Regions from separate parts of the Streptomyces sparsogenes subsp. cuspidosporus genome, predicted to be linked through region 1. Evidence: riboswitches for the same ligand, from Rfam matches in the RefSeq annotation. Region 1 holds a riboswitch; the other holds the start of a gene.
What was found. A riboswitch is a leader RNA that binds a small molecule or an ion and turns the genes downstream of it on or off. The one in region 1 is predicted to bind cyclic di-AMP.

Region 1 (7,766 bases):
TGCGCCGTTGGGGAGGTCGGCCGCCATGGGCCTCGCACGGATCCGCGCCACCGTCCTCGACCTGGCGATCCTCGCCGGGCATCTCCTCCTCTACCCGACCGGCCTGCTCCAGGAGCGCCCGCCGGCGACACCACCCGCCGCGCCGCCCGCCGGCCCGCCCCGCGAATCACCCGCCGCGCCGCCCGCCGGCCCGCCCCGCGAATCGCCCGCCGCGCCGCCCGCCACCCCGCCCGACGGATCGCCCGCCGCACCCGCCGACGCAGCGCCCGGCGCCGTGGCCGCGCTGCCCACCGACGGTCCGGACCGCCGCCCGGTCCTCCTGCTGCACGGCTTCATCGACAACCGCTCGGTGTTCGTCCTGCTGCGCCGCTCGCTGCGCCGGCACGGCCGCCGGCACGTGGAGGCGCTCAACTACTCGCCGCTGACCTGCGATATCCGGGCCGCCGCCGCGCTGCTCGATCGCCATGTGCGCCAGATCTGCGCGCGCACCGGCCACAGCCGGGTGGATGTCGTCGGCCACAGCCTGGGCGGTCTGATCGCCCGTTACTACGTACAGCGGCTGGGCGGGGACGCCCGGGTGCACACGCTGGTCACCCTCGGCACCCCGCACTCCGGCACCCGCACCGCGCCCCTGCTGGCCGCGCACCCACTGGTGCGCCAGATGTGTCCGGATTCCGATGTGATCGAGGAATTACGGCGCCCCGCCCCCGACTGCCGTACGCGGTTCGTCAGTTTCTGGAGCGATGTGGATCAGCTGATGATCCCCGCGGAAACCGCCCGGATCGACCATCCGGATCTACGGGCGCGCAGCGTCCCCGTCAAGGGAATCGGGCATCTCGCCCTTCCAGTGCATTACGCGGTCGCGGCTCGAGTCCGCGAGGCGCTGGACGCCGCCGACGAGGTCGACGCAGACGCTTCGGGGGCCGTCTCGGTTGCGTGACGGGGCCGGAAGTTGCCGAACAGTAATCGAACATCCGGCCAAATTACGGCATGCGGTCAACCGAAAGGCGGCCAAATGCCCGTTCCGGCGTTACTCAAAACCTGAGGAAGATTGTCGCCGTCCCGAACCGCCGGGTACAGTCGCCGCTAATTCTCCTGCTGCCGAGGCGAAAGAGAAGTTGGTGGTGAACGACCGTCACCCGTCGGGGATCACAACCTCGACCGTCCCCGCTCCTGACGCCTCATATCCTTACTACGAGGCTTACGACCAGCAGGGCACCGCGCACGGCTATGCCGGGTACGACGGCTACTCCACCGGCAACTTCGACAACCTCACCGCCGCGTACGGCGACGGCGACCCTCTCTTCGGCTCACTCCCCGGCGGCCAGGACGGCGGCTACGGGGCCGGCGGCCTCGACGGGTCCACGGGCGGGCAGTACGACGCCACGCAGTGGGGGGCCGCGGCCGGCCCGTACGACTCCGGCACCTATGACACCACCGCGATGTGGGCCGACTCCGGCGTGCCGGCGGCCGGCACCATCCCGGCCCAGCAGGACTCGGACACCGGCGGCCCGTGGGACGCCACCGCCTGGGACACCACCGGCCACCACGACCTGGCGGCCGCCCAGTGGAGCGGCACCGGGCAGTACGACACCTCCGGGGTCGACACCGGCCAGACCCAGTGCTGGGACATGAGCGCCTACGCGACCGTCGACGAGTCGCAGTACGAGCAGCACGAGCAGCACACGCCCTACGAGCAGCACGCGCCGTACGAGCAGTACGAGCAGCACCAGAACTACGAGAACTACGAAAAGCACGAGCAGGGCGGGTACCACGACGGCGGCTACGAGCACGGCGGCTACCAGCAGCCCGCCGAGCAGCCGTACGCCGTCCCCGAGGCGGAGTCCGAACCCGGGGCGGTGGCCGTGCACGAGGCCGAGACCCAGACCGCCCTCATGGTCCTGGACCTCGACTCGCCCGACGCCGACACCGACATGCCCGGCACGGCGGGCACCGGCACCGCCGACCCCCACGACGCCGAGGGCGGCGCGACCGACGACGAGGATCGGGCCCCGGCCGAGACGGCCTCGCTTCCCTCCCCCCGGTCCGCCGCATCCCGCCGGGACGGCGGCCGCAGCCGCCGCCGCGCCCCCGCGGCCCGCCCCAAACGCTCCGCGCTCCTCACCGTCGCCGTTCCCTCCGTCTGCGCGCTGGGCGTCACCGCGGTGGCCGCCGCCTCCGTCAGCAACTTCGGCGACGACAAGAAGGACACCAAGACCACCCAGGCCGCCGCGGACACCCCGCCGGTCAATCCCTCGGTCGCCAACAGCAAGCTGGACACGCAGCTCGCCGCGGGCCTCGAGGACGCCGACGACTTCCGGGACCGCGCCAGCCGCACCCAGGAGCGCATCGACCTCCACGCGCGCCAGGCCGCCGAGCGCAAGCGCAAGCTCGCAGAGGCCGCGCGCAAGGAGGCGCTGCGGCCGAAGTTCGCGCTGCCCGTCTCGCAGCACGGACTGAGCGCCGGCTTCGGCCAGGCGGGCGTCAACTGGATGTCCCTGCACACCGGCATCGACTTCCCGGTCGACAACGGCACCCCGGTCATGGCCGCGACCGACGGCACCGTGCGCACCCAGTGGAACGACGCCTACGGCAACATGGTCATATTGACCAGCCCGGATGGCACCGAGACCTGGTACTGCCACCTGAGCACCGCCAAGATCCGGGCCGGATCGGTCAAGGCCGGGGACGTCATCGCGTACTCCGGGGACTCCGGCAACTCCACCGGGCCGCACCTCCACTTCGAGGTGCACCCCGGCGGCGGCGCGGCCATCAACCCGCTGCCGTGGCTGCGCAGCCACGGGCTCGACCCGACGTAACCCGCGTAAACCCCGCGTAACCCACCCCGAGACGGCCTACCCCCGAAACAGCTCACCCCCGAAACAGGCTCACCCGGGGGCGGGCTCACCCCGGAGGCAGGCTCACCCCCGGGACGAGGGTGAGCCGGCTACAGCTTCTCCACCGGGGCGTACCGCAGCAGCAGCCGCTTCGGCTTCTCGTCGCCGAAGTCGATCGTCGCCTCCGCGTTGTCCCCGCTCCCCTTCACCGCGACCACGGTGCCGAGCCCGAACGCGTCATGGGTGACCCGGTCCCCGATGGCCAGCGAGACCACCGGCCGCTCCTTGGCCCGCCGCGTGGCGAAACCGGCGGCCCCGGCCCCCGCCCGCGCACGCGAGGAGGACAGCGACGAGGACAGCGAGGACGCGACCCCCGCGACGGCCCCGACGGCCCCCATCGACGCCGACGGGGTGGCGGGCCCGGTCCGCTGCCAGCGCACGTACTGGTCGGGGATCTCCTCCAGGAAGCGGGACGGCGGGTTGTACGCGGGCTGGCCCCAGGCGCTGCGCATCGTCGACCGCGTCAGATACAGCCGCTCGCGGGCGCGCGTGATGCCGACGTACGCCAGCCGCCGCTCCTCCTCCAGCTCCTTGGTCTGGCCGAGCGCGCGCATGTGGGGGAAGACCCCGTCCTCCATGCCGCTGAGGAAGACCACCGGGAACTCCAGGCCCTTGGCGGTGTGCAGCGTCATCAGGGTGATGACCCCGGAGCCCTCGGTGTCGTCGTCGGGGATCTGGTCGGAGTCGGCGACGAGCGCGACCTGCTCCAGGAACTCCGCGAGCGTGCCCGGGTTCTCCTCGCCGCGCTCCTGCTCGTACTCCAGGGCGACGGCCGCGAGCTCCTGGAGGTTCTCGATACGGGTCTCGTCCTGCGGGTCCGTGGACGCCTGCAACTCGGCCAGATAGCCCGTGCGCTCGAGCACCGCCTCCAGCACGGTGGCCGGCCCCGCGCCCGACTCGGCGATCGTCCGCAGCTCCTCCATCAGCACGTTGAACCGCTTCACCGCGTTTGCCGAGCGGGCCGCCATGCCGTACGCCTCGTCGACCCGGCGCAGCGCCTGCGGGAAGGTGATCTTCTCGCGCAGCGCCAGCGCGTCGATCATCGCCTCGGCGCGCTCGCCGATGCCGCGCTTCGGCACGTTCAGAATCCGGCGCAGCGGGACGGCGTCCTCCGGGTTGGCCAGCACCCGCAGATACGCGAGGACGTCGCGAACCTCCTTGCGCTCGTAGAAGCGCACGCCGCCGACGACCTTGTACGGCAGCCCGACCCGGATGAAGACCTCTTCGAAGACACGGGACTGGGCGTTGGTCCGGTAGAAGACGGCCACGTCCCCGGCCCGGGCCTCGCCGGCGTCCGTCAGCCGGTCGATCTCGTCGGCGACGAACTGCGCCTCGTCGTGCTCGGTGTCGGCGACATAGCCGGTGATGGTGGCGCCGGCGCCGGCCTCGGTCCACAGGTTCTTCGGGCGGCGGTTCTCGTTGCGCTCGATGACGGCGTTGGCCGCGCTGAGGATCGTCTGGGTGGAGCGGTAGTTCTGCTCCAGCAGGATGGTGGTGGCGTCCGGGTAGTCCTCCTCGAACTGGAGGATGTTACGGATCGTGGCGCCCCGGAAGGCGTAGATCGACTGGTCGGCGTCGCCCACCACGCACAGCTCGGCGGGCGGGATCGCGTCGCCGCCGTCACCCTCGCCGCCGTCGCCGCCGGCGGCCACCGGGCCGGTGCCCACCAGCTCGCGCACCAGCGTGTACTGCGCGTGGTTGGTGTCCTGGTACTCGTCGACCAGGACGTGCCGGAAGCGGCGGCGGTAGTGCTCGGCGACGTCCGGGAACGCCTGGAGCAGATTGACCGTCGTCATGATGATGTCGTCGAAGTCGAGGGCATTGGCCTCGCGCAGCCGCGACTGGTACATCGCGTACGCCTCGGCGAGGGTCTTCTCGAAGCCGTCCGACGCCTGTCCGGCGAAGGTCTCCTCGTCGATGAGCTCGTTCTTCAGGTTGGAGATCTTGGCGCTGAAGGACTTGGGCGGATACCGCTTGGGGTCGAGGTCCAGGTCCCGGCACACCAGCGCCATCAGCCGCTTGGAGTCGGCCGCGTCGTAGATCGAGAAGGAGGACGTGAAGCCGAGCTTCTTGGACTCGCGGCGCAGGATGCGCACACAGGCGCTGTGGAAGGTCGATACCCACATGGCCTTGGCGCGCGGGCCGACCAGCTCCTCGACCCGCTCCTTCATCTCGCCCGCGGCCTTGTTGGTGAAGGTGATGGCGAGGATCTGGCCGGGGTGGACCCCGCGCGCGCCGAGCAGATGCGCGATGCGGTGGGTGAGCACCCGGGTCTTGCCGGATCCGGCACCCGCGACGATCAGCAGCGGCGAGCCGGTGTGGACCACGGCGGCTCTCTGCTGCTCGTTGAGCCCCTCGAGCAGCGCGGCCGGGTCCACGGCGGGCCGGGCGGCGCCGTCGCGGTAGTACGCCTCCCGGGGGGCGGGCGCGTCGAACCTCCCGGCGAAGAGGTCGTGCGGGACGTCCTCACCGGCGGGCCGGCCGTCGTCCTCGGGCGGCGGGGGCTCCTCGTCCGGGGGCCCGAGATCCGCCAGGAAGCTGTCGTCAAAGAGGCTGCTCATCGCTCACCGAGTCTAGGACGCCGCACTGACAGCGTACGTACGGATGTCACGAAACGGTTTCGGGGCAATTCGAACACAGGCTTCACACGGGCCCCACAAGCCCGCTACCGTCCACCGTCAGGCGGCCCGGAACCCGTCGGCGACCGCGCCGGCACGGGCTGTCTCCGCCGAGTCCGGCCCCGCCGCGAGGCGGCTGGAGCCGGGGACCCACGCGCATCACCGGGGTGAATCGGCCCGTGCGGCGACCCAGCCGCCGCACGGCCCGTAGGGCAGCCTTCCGACGCCCGAACCCGACAGCTAACCCGGTAGGCGGTCCACGGAAGGAGTCGCCTCCCTTGGCGTCGCACCGCAAGCCCCGGGCCCGGACACTGGACTCGGCCACCGGCCGCCGCACCGCCGTCTCCGTCACCATGGCGGCCCTCGCGTCCGTCACCCTGCTGAGCCAGACGGCGAGCGCCGAGCCCGGCAAGCCCAAGCCGTCGATCGAAGAGGTCAAGAAGAAGGTCGACACGCTCTACCACCAGGCGGAGTCCGCCACCCAGGGCTACAACGCGGCCAAGGAGCGCACGGGCGCGCAGCGCGCCAAGGTGGACAAGCTGCTCGACGGCATCGCCGACCGGGCCGAGAAGCTGAACGAGGCACAGCGGACGCTGGGCACCTACGCGGCGGCGCAGTACCGCGGCGGCGGCATGGCCTCCTCCACCGCGACCCTGCTGTTCGCCTCCGACCCGCAGGGCATCTTCGACCAGTCCCACCTGATGGACCGGCTGACCAAAAGGCAGAAGAAGGCCGTCGCCGACTTCAGGTCGCAGCAGGCGAAGGCCGCCGAGGAGCGCGCGAAGGCCACCGAGTCCCTGGCCGCGCTGACCCGCTCCCAGGAGCAGCTGAAGACCAGGAAGAAGACCGTCCAGGACAAGCTCACCCAGGCCCGCCGGCTGCTGTCCGAGCTGACCGCCGAGGAGAAGGCGCGGCTGGCGGCGATCGAGCGGAAGAAGGCGGAGGAGGCCCGCCGCAAGGCCGCGGAGCTGGCGCGGAAGCAGCGGGAGGCGGCGGAGCGGCAGCGGGAGCAGCAGCAGGACCAGGGCGGCGGCTCCGGCTCGACCACCCCGTCGGGGTCCTCCGACACCTCCGGCGGCTCGCACTCCACCAGGGCCGACAAGGCCATCGCCTTCGCGCGCTCGCAGCTCGGCAAGCCGTACGTCTGGGGCGCGACCGGCCCCAACTCCTACGACTGCTCGGGGCTCACCCAGGCCGCATGGAAGACCGCCGGGGTCTCACTGCCGCGCACCACCTGGGACCAGGTGAAGGTCGGCACCCGCGTGTCGACCTCCGACCTCCAGCCGGGCGATCTCGTCTTCTTCTATGACGACATCAGCCATGTCGGTCTCTATATAGGCGACGGAATGATGATCCACGCCCCCAAGCCGGGTGATGTGGTCAAGAAGGCGCCGATCACCGAGATGCCGATCTACGGAAGCGTCCGCCCGGCGTAGCCGGTCACGCCAACGGGCAGGTCAGCCCGTCGCGTCAAACCGGTCGGGTCGAACCGGTCGGGTCGAACCGGTCGGGTCGAACCGGTCGCGCTCCCGGGCCCCGGACGGCGGCCGACCGCCGCCGCCCAGGGCCCGGGGGCCGGCTCAGGTGCCGGGCTTGCGGCCGTAGACGAAGACGTCGTCGCCGTTCCGCAGCATGCTCCAGTACTTCTTGGCGTCGGCCTTGCGCATGTTGACGCAGCCGTGGGAGCCGGGCGGCGACCACACGCTGCCCGCGATGGAGTGGAAGGCCTGGCCGCCGTCGAAGAACTGGCTGTAGGGCATCGCCACGTCGTAGATCGTCGACCAGTGGTCGATGTCCCGCCAGTAGATCTTCTTCAGCCCGCCCCGGGTCTCGTACCGGTCACGGCCGGTGCGCACCGGCACCGGGCCGAACTTCAGCCGCGAGCCGTCCTGGATCCAGCTCAGCTGGCGGGTGAGGTCCACGCAGGCGATGCGGCCCTTGTTGGTGGGGCACTTCCTCGCCTTGTTCGGGTTGTGCCCCGCCGCCTTCTGCTTGTTGATCAGGTCCATCACGCCCCAGGTGACCGGCCCCGCGTACCCGATGGTCGGGCTGATGCCGTGGTTGACCTGGAACTTCTGGATCGCCAGGCAGTCCGCCCGCGACTGCCGCCCGTCGACCGGACGGCCCAGGAACTTCTCCGCCTGCTTCTGGTACGGCCCCGTGCTCGTCGTGCACGACGAGGCGGCCTGCGCCGGAGTGCCGAGCGCGACCGCCAGCGGCACCACCATCCCCGCCACCCCCAACGCCAGGC
Region 2 (7,766 bases), on a different contig from region 1:
CCGTGGTGATCGGCGGGCAGCGCGTCGCCGTGGGCGACCCGGTGCTGGTGGTGCTGGCCGCGGCCGACCGCGACCCCGAGCGCTTCGAGGCGCCCGATGTGCTCGACCTCTCCCGCGCCGACAACCAGCACCTCGGCTACGGCCACGGCATCCATTACTGTCTGGGCGCGCCGCTGGCCCGCCTCGAGGCCCGGACCGCCCTCGGCACCCTGCTGCGGCGCCTGCCGGATCTGCGGCTCGCGGTGGAGCCGCAGGAGGTGCGCCGGCGCGGCGGCCTGATCATGCGCGGGCTGCGTGAGCTGCCCGTGACCTGGGATCCGAGCACCGCGACGGGCGGCGGGACGGGGTCCTGACAACGCCCGGAAATCGGGACGGAAGTGACATGACCTCAGGCGTGTGACCGCCGCGTGACCTGGGATACATCTGCTTGTGATGATCGTGTGACGTCGCTATGTTCGACCGACGACTCAGTCGCCACACGAGAGGCAAACGCATGCGCTCCGGGAACGGTCGACACCGCCGCCCCCGTCAGGCTCCGGCAATCGTGGTCGCGGCGGGGGTGACCGGCGCCGGCATCGCCATGCCGCTCTTCGGCGCCGTCGGCGCCCAGGCCGCGGAGGTCCAGACGTGGGACCGCGTGGCCGAGTGCGAGAGCGGCGGGATGTGGAGCGCCAACGAAGGCAACGGCTTCTACGGCGGTCTGCAGATCACCTTGGACATGTGGAAGAAGTACGGCGGTCAGCGGTACGCCCCGCGCCCCGACCTCGCCAGCCGCTCCCAGCAGATAGCCGTCGCCCAGGCGATCCTGGCCGACCGCGGCCCCGACGCCTGGCCGAGCTGCGCGCTGAGCGCCGGGCTCGCCGACCTCGGCGACGCGCTCGAGGTGACCCCCGGCTCCACCGGGACGCCCGAGCCGAAGGAGTCGACGGGTACCGACGACCCCACTACGGGCGAATCGTCCGATAGTTCCGGCCGATCCGATAAGGCCGGTACGCCGGACACCTCGGGAGAATCCGATACGTCCGACAAAGCCGGAGCGTCGGATTCTGCCCCGTCCGACGACGAGTCCGACGACGAGTCCGGCGGCTCGTCGGCCGGCACCTCCGGCGGCTCCTCCGCCGGCACCTCCGGCGACTCCTCCGCCGGTTCGGGCGGCACGTCGCACCAGACGCCGCCCCCGGACCGCGACGCGCCGGGCGCGGACGAGGACTCCTCCTCCGCCCCCACCGGTCGCCACCGCGGCGCGCCCGACGCCCGGGAGGGGCAGTCCGGGGACGCGGCGGACCAGGCGCGGCCCTCCGGGCGCCATGCCTCACGCGACGACGCGGACCGCGCGAAGACCCCGCTGCAGCCCCTCGGCCGCGCGGACTACACGGTCCGGACCGGTGACAACCTGTCAGGCATCGCGGACGAACAGAAGGTGGACGGAGGGTGGCCCGAGCTGTATGAGGCCAACGACTCCGTCATCGGGGCCGACCCCGATCTCATTCACCCTGGTCAGCGCCTCGATCTCAGCGTCAGATAGCGGCAGTTCGGGGTGAATTGCCCGATCTGGCGGCGGTGAGACATACATCTCGTCACATCGCCCGGGGTGCGCCGCCTGTCCGATCTTTCCGCACCCGGCCTCACCTGCGTGGATGTGGGCCGACTGGGTGCGGAAGAGGCCGTCTTCGCTGGGATGTCGGGGTTTGAACCTCGCCGGAAGGTGTGTTTAACGTCTTTTCGCTCGCCACCGCGGGCACCGTCGATCGTCACGCCGAGTCCTGCCGGCGGTCGGGGGGAAACAGACGCGTTTGCGCCGAAGGCAGGAGCGGGGGACCCAAGGTAGGTGCCGCGGTGGCCCGGGGACGGGCCGGTGCGGCTAGGGGTGAAGCCGGGTGCGGGGAACCGCGCACGGCCGGGCAACTCACGCCCGAACCCGACAGCTCACCTCGTAGGCGTCGGTGAGGAACGAACATGCGTAACGACAAGGGTAAGCACCGCCGTCCCTCCAAGGTCACCCGCATCGCCGCGCTCGCCGGCGTCGCCGGTGCGGCCGTCGCCGCGCCGATCCTGGGTGCCACCTCCGCCTCCGCCGCGACCACCGCCCAGTGGGACGCGGTCGCGCAGTGCGAGTCCGGCGGCAATTGGTCGATCAACACCGGCAACGGCTTCTACGGCGGCCTCCAGTTCACCAACTCCACCTGGGCCGCCTACGGCGGCACGGCGTTCGCGCCCCGCGCCGACCTGGCCTCCAAGGCCCAGCAGATCCAGATAGCCGAGAAGGTCCTGGCCGGGCAGGGCAAGGGCGCCTGGCCGGTCTGCGGCAAGGGGCTGACCACCGGCGGCACCCCGGCCACCTCTACCACCACGCAGCCCGCGAAGCCGGCCCAGCCCGCCAAGCCGGCCCAGCCCGCCAAGCCCGCCGAGCAGGCCGCGCCGAAGGCGCAGCCCCGCGGCGAGGACGCCCACGCCGGGCGCGGGCAGGCCCGTCACGAGATCAAGAAGGGCGACGGCGAGTACAAGGTGGAGTCCGGCGACACCCTCTCCAAGATCGCCAAGGCGCACCACGTCAAGGGCGGCTGGAAGAAGCTCTTCGAGCTGAACAAGGACGTCGTCGAGGACGCCAACCTCATCTACCCGGGCCAGCGGCTGCACCTCGGCTGACCCTCCCCGCCGGGCATCCGTCGGCCCGGCACCCCCCGATACGGCCCCGGCCGGGCGCGCCGCCCCCCCCACCAGGCGCGCCCCGCCGGGGCTTCACACGTTCGGCCAGCGAGTTCCCTGAAAATACTCACATTCGCCCCGCTATCTGGCTTTTTATGCAATGTCCCGTCTCGGGGGACGGGCGAACGTCGGGCGGGGCCCCCGGGCCCGTTAGGCTCGTGCTGCAGAACCACAGACCCATACGAAGGAGATCCTCGTGCCGTCCATCGACGTCGTCGTAGCTCGCGAGATCCTCGACTCGCGAGGCAACCCCACGGTCGAGGTCGAGGTCGGCCTCGACGACGGCAGCACCGGCCGTGCCGCCGTGCCCTCCGGGGCCTCCACCGGCGCCTTCGAGGCCCTCGAGCTCCGCGACGGCGACAAGAACCGTTACGGGGGCAAGGGCGTCGAGAAGGCCGTCCTCGCCGTCATCGAGCAGATCGGCCCGGAGCTGGTCGGCTATGACGCCACCGAGCAGCGCCTGATCGACCAGGCGATGTTCGACCTGGACGCCACCCCGGACAAGTCCTCGCTCGGCGCCAACGCCATCCTCGGTGTCTCGCTCGCCGTGGCGCACGCCGCGTCCGAGGCCTCCGACCTGCCGCTCTTCCGGTACCTGGGCGGCCCCAACGCCCATCTGCTGCCGGTGCCGATGATGAACATCCTCAACGGCGGCTCGCACGCCGACTCCAACGTGGACATCCAGGAGTTCATGATCGCGCCGATCGGCGCCGAGTCCTTCTCGGAGGCGCTGCGCTGGGGCGCCGAGGTCTACCACACCCTGAAGTCCGTGCTGAAGGAGCGGGGCCTGTCCACCGGCCTCGGCGACGAGGGCGGCTTCGCCCCGAACCTGAACTCCAACCGCGACGCCCTGGACCTGATCGTCGAGGCGATCAAGAAGGCCGGCTACCAGCCGGGCCAGGACATCGCGCTGGCGCTCGACGTCGCCGCCTCCGAGTTCTACAAGGACGGCTCGTACACGTTCGAGGGCCAGACCCGCAGCGCCGCCGAGATGACCGCGTACTACGCCGAGCTGGTCGACGCGTACCCGCTGGTGTCCATCGAGGACCCGCTGAACGAGGAGGACTGGGACGGCTGGAAGACGATCACCGACCAGCTCGGTGACAAGGTCCAGCTGGTCGGCGACGACCTGTTCGTCACCAACCCGGAGCGGCTGGCCCGCGGCATCGAGAGCGGCACCGCCAACGCGCTGCTGGTCAAGGTCAACCAGATCGGCTCGCTGACCGAGACCCTGGACGCGGTCGAGCTCGCCCAGCGCAACGGCTTCAAGTGCATGATGTCGCACCGCTCCGGCGAGACCGAGGACGTCACCATCGCCGACCTGGCCGTCGCCACCAACTGCGGCCAGATCAAGACCGGCGCCCCGGCCCGCTCCGAGCGCGTGGCCAAGTACAACCAGCTGCTGCGCATCGAGGAGATCCTCGACGACGCGGCGGTGTACGCGGGCCGCTCCGCCTTCCCGCGCTTCAAGGGCGCGGTCGCCAAGGGCTGAACCGCCACCGAGCCTGACAGCCACGCCTGACGCACGTCCCCGGCCCCGGTCCCGTACCGTGGCCGGGGACGGCGTACGCAGCGAAGTCACGACCGGGGAGGCGACGTGCCGGCGGATCGGGATCGGTTCTCCACCGCGACCAGGCTCAGGGCGCTGGGCGAGCACGCCGCCGCCCGCGTCTACCGCGCCCGCGTGCGGCGCCGCCGCAACCGGCTCACCGGCCGGGCCGCGCTGCTCGCGCTGGTCGTCTGCTCGCTGGTGGTGGCCCTCGCCTACCCCATGCGGCAGTACATCTCGCAGCGCTCGGACATCTCCGACCAGCGGCGCCAGGCGCAGAAGGAGCGCGAGGACGTCAAGAAGCTGCGCGAGGAGAAGGCCCGGCTCCAGGACCCCGCCTACATCGAGCAGCAGGCCCGCGAGCGGCTGCACTTCACGCGGCCGGGGGAGACCGGCTACAGCGTGGTCGACGGCGGCGGCGAGGCCGAGCGCTCCTCCGACCAGGGCGCGGCCGGCCGTCCCTGGTACAGCAACCTGTGGGACAGCGTCGACGCCGCGGACGCCGCGGACGGCGGGGCCCGCGCGAAGCGCTGACCGAAGCAACCGGCCGCCCGGGGCGGCCGACCGAACCGATCGAAGAGAACTTCCCACCGATGGATACGCCCCCTCCGCAGACGGAGCCCACCGCGCCCACCGACGCGGACATCGCCGCCGTCAAGGAGCAGCTGAACCGCCTGCCGCGTGGTCTGCGCGCCGTCGCGCACCGCTGCCCCTGCGGCAACCCGGACGTCGTCGAGACCGCCCCGCGGCTCGAGGACGGCTCGCCCTTCCCGACCCTCTACTACCTGACCTGCCCGCGCGCCGCCTCCGCGATCGGCACGCTGGAGGCCGAGGGCGTGATGAAGGAGATGACGGCCCGGCTGGCCACCGACCCCGAGCTGGCCGACGCCTACCGGGCGGCCCACGAGGACTACCTCGCGCGCCGCGACGCTATCGAGGTGCTGGAGGGGTTCCCCAGCGCGGGCGGGATGCCGGACCGGGTCAAGTGCCTGCACGTCCTCGTCGCCCACTCCCTCGCCGCGGGCCCCGGGGTCAACCCGCTCGGCGACGAGGCCCTCGCCATGCTGCCGAAGTGGTGGGCGAAGGGGCCGTGCGCGACCCCGTGCGGCGGCCGGGCGGCGGGCGACCGGGAGAGCGCGGGGGAGGGCGCATGAGCCGCGTCGCGGCCGTGGACTGCGGCACCAACTCGATCCGGCTGCTGGTGGCCGACGCCGACCCGGCGACCGGCCGGATCGGCGAGCTCGACCGCCGGATGCGCATCGTCCGGCTCGGCCAGGGCGTGGACCGCACCGGGCGGCTGGCCCCCGAGGCCCTGGAGCGCACCTTCGCGGCCTGCCGGGAGTACGCGGAGGTGATCGGCGGGCTCGGCGTCGAGCGGGTCCGCTTCGTCGCCACCTCCGCCTCCCGCGACGCGGAGAACCGCGAGGAGTTCGCGCGCGGGGTCGTGGGGATCCTGGGCGTGGAGCCCGAGGTGATCAGCGGCGACCAGGAGGCGGAGTTCTCCTTCACGGGCGCCACCAAGGAGCTGACCGACCGCCAGGGCCTGGCCCGGCCCTACCTGGTGGTGGACATCGGCGGCGGCTCGACCGAGTTCGTGGTCGGCGACGGCCGGGTGCGCGCCGCGCGCAGCGTGGACATCGGCTGTGTGCGGATGACCGAGCGCCATCTGGTCGTGGACGGGCGGATCAGCGACCCGCCGGCGCCCGGTCAGATCGCCGCCATACGGGCCGACATCGAGCGGGCCCTGGACCTCGTCGAGGAGACCGTGCCGATCCGTGAGGCGGGTAGCCTGGTCGGGCTGGCGGGATCGGTCACCACCGTCGCCGGCATCGCGCTGGGGCTGCCGGAGTACGACTCCGCCGCCATCCACCACGCGCGCGTCCCGCTGGAGCAGGTCCGTGCGATCACGGACAAGCTGATCGGCTCCACGCACGCCGAGCGGGCGGCGATCCCCGTGATGCACGAGGGCCGGGTGGACGTGATCGCCTCGGGGGCGCTCGTCCTGCTGACGATCATGGAGCGGATCGGGGCCCGGGAGGTCGTGGTGAGCGAGCACGACATCCTCGACGGCATCGCCTGGAGCATCGCCTGACGGGGTTGCGCAGGGCCGCCGGAACGGGGTGTGGACCCGGTGTGAGGGGTCCGTGGAGACCCCCGCGGCAAAAAGTTCGTGAAAAGCTTCACATGAAAAAATTGCCTGGTGGCCGAAGGGTGTGACCCCTGACCCCCGTACGCGGGCGCTTTCGGGGGGCGCACCCGCCCGGCGGCCCCGCCGGCGCCCGTTCCCGGCGCCGGCCGGCGATGCGCCCGGCCCCGGTGGTCTACTTCCGCGTTCAACCGCAAGCGCAGATCAGCGGGGCTGTCAACGCGCGGGGCGACCCGCTGGTTCCCTACCGCGGGTATGGGATGTGTCACGGGGGCGGCGGAGTGTAGCAGACCCTCCCCCAAAGCTTGTGAAGGGGCTCACGAGGCACCCCCCTGAGGGTGCTGGATACTCGAATCATGAGCACCACGGAGCGTCCCAGGATCCTCGTTGTAGGCGGTGGGTACGTAGGCCTGTACGCGGCACGCCGCATCCTGAAGAAGATGCGGTACGGCGAGGCGACCGTCACGGTCGTCGACCCCCGGTCGTACATGACGTACCAGCCCTTCCTCCCAGAAGCTGCGGCCGGCAGCATCTCCCCGCGCCACGTCGTGGTCCCGCTGCGGCGCGTGCTCCCCAAGGCGGAGGTCCTCACCGGCCGTGTGACGACCATCGACCAGGACCGCAAGGTCGCCACCGTCCAGCCGCTCGTCGGCGAGGCGTACGAGCTGCCCTTCGACTACCTGGTCATCGCTCTCGGCGCCGTCTCCCGCACCTTCCCGATCCCCGGCCTCGCCGAGAACGGCATCGGCATGAAGGGCATCGAGGAGGCCATCGGCCTGCGCAACCACGTCCTCGAGCAGCTCGACAAGGCCGACTCCACGACCGACGAGGAGATCCGCCGCAAGGCCCTCACCTTCGTCTTCGTCGGCGGTGGCTTCGCGGGCGCGGAGACCATCGGCGAGGTCGAGGACATGGCGCGCGACGCCGCCAAGTACTACCCGAACGTGAAGCGCGAGGACATGCGCTTCATCCTCGTCGACGCCGCCGACAAGATCCTCCCCGAGGTCGGCCCGAAGCTCGGCCAGTGGGGCCTGGAGCACCTCCAGAAGCGCGGGGTCGAGGTCTACCTCGGCACCTCCATGGACTCCTGCGTCGACGGCCACGTCGTGTTGAAGAACGGCCTGGAGGTCGACTCCAACACGATCGTGTGGACCGCCGGCGTCAAGCCGAACCCGGCGCTCGCCCGCTTCGGTCTGCCGCTCGGCCCCCGCGGCCACGTGGACACCGCCGCGACGCTGCAGGTCCAGGGCACCGACTACATCTGGGCCGCCGGCGACAACGCCCAGGTCCCCGACCTCGCCGTGGGCGAGGGCGCCTGGTGCCCGCCGAACGCCCAGCACGCGCTGCGCCAGGCCAAGGTGCTCG

Region 2: linked by a shared signal. The riboswitch ahead of ABFY07_RS35550 (transglycosylase family protein) and the one ahead of ABFY07_RS34580 (C40 family peptidase) in region 1 are both predicted to bind cyclic di-AMP.

The regions. Positions count from the first base shown of each region.
Region 1 is NZ_BAAASD010000043.1:37,479-45,244, reverse strand. It holds gene ABFY07_RS34595 (lipase family alpha/beta hydrolase) at 26-940, shown strand; gene ABFY07_RS34590 (M23 family metallopeptidase) at 1,125-2,819, shown strand; gene pcrA (DNA helicase PcrA) at 2,948-5,458, opposite strand; cyclic di-AMP (ydaO/yuaA leader) riboswitch at 5,614-5,785, shown strand; gene ABFY07_RS34580 (C40 family peptidase) at 5,794-6,951, shown strand; gene ABFY07_RS34575 (L,D-transpeptidase) at 7,096-7,766, opposite strand, start outside.
Region 2 is NZ_BAAASD010000046.1:14,157-21,922, forward strand. It holds gene ABFY07_RS35540 (cytochrome P450 family protein) at 1-353, shown strand, start outside; gene ABFY07_RS35545 (transglycosylase family protein) at 545-1,525, shown strand; cyclic di-AMP (ydaO/yuaA leader) riboswitch at 1,787-1,955, shown strand; gene ABFY07_RS35550 (transglycosylase family protein) at 1,957-2,646, shown strand; gene eno (phosphopyruvate hydratase) at 2,903-4,198, shown strand; gene ABFY07_RS35560 (FtsB family cell division protein) at 4,304-4,789, shown strand; gene ABFY07_RS35565 (DUF501 domain-containing protein) at 4,849-5,409, shown strand; gene ABFY07_RS35570 (Ppx/GppA phosphatase family protein) at 5,406-6,347, shown strand; gene ABFY07_RS35575 (NAD(P)/FAD-dependent oxidoreductase) at 6,758-7,766, shown strand, end outside.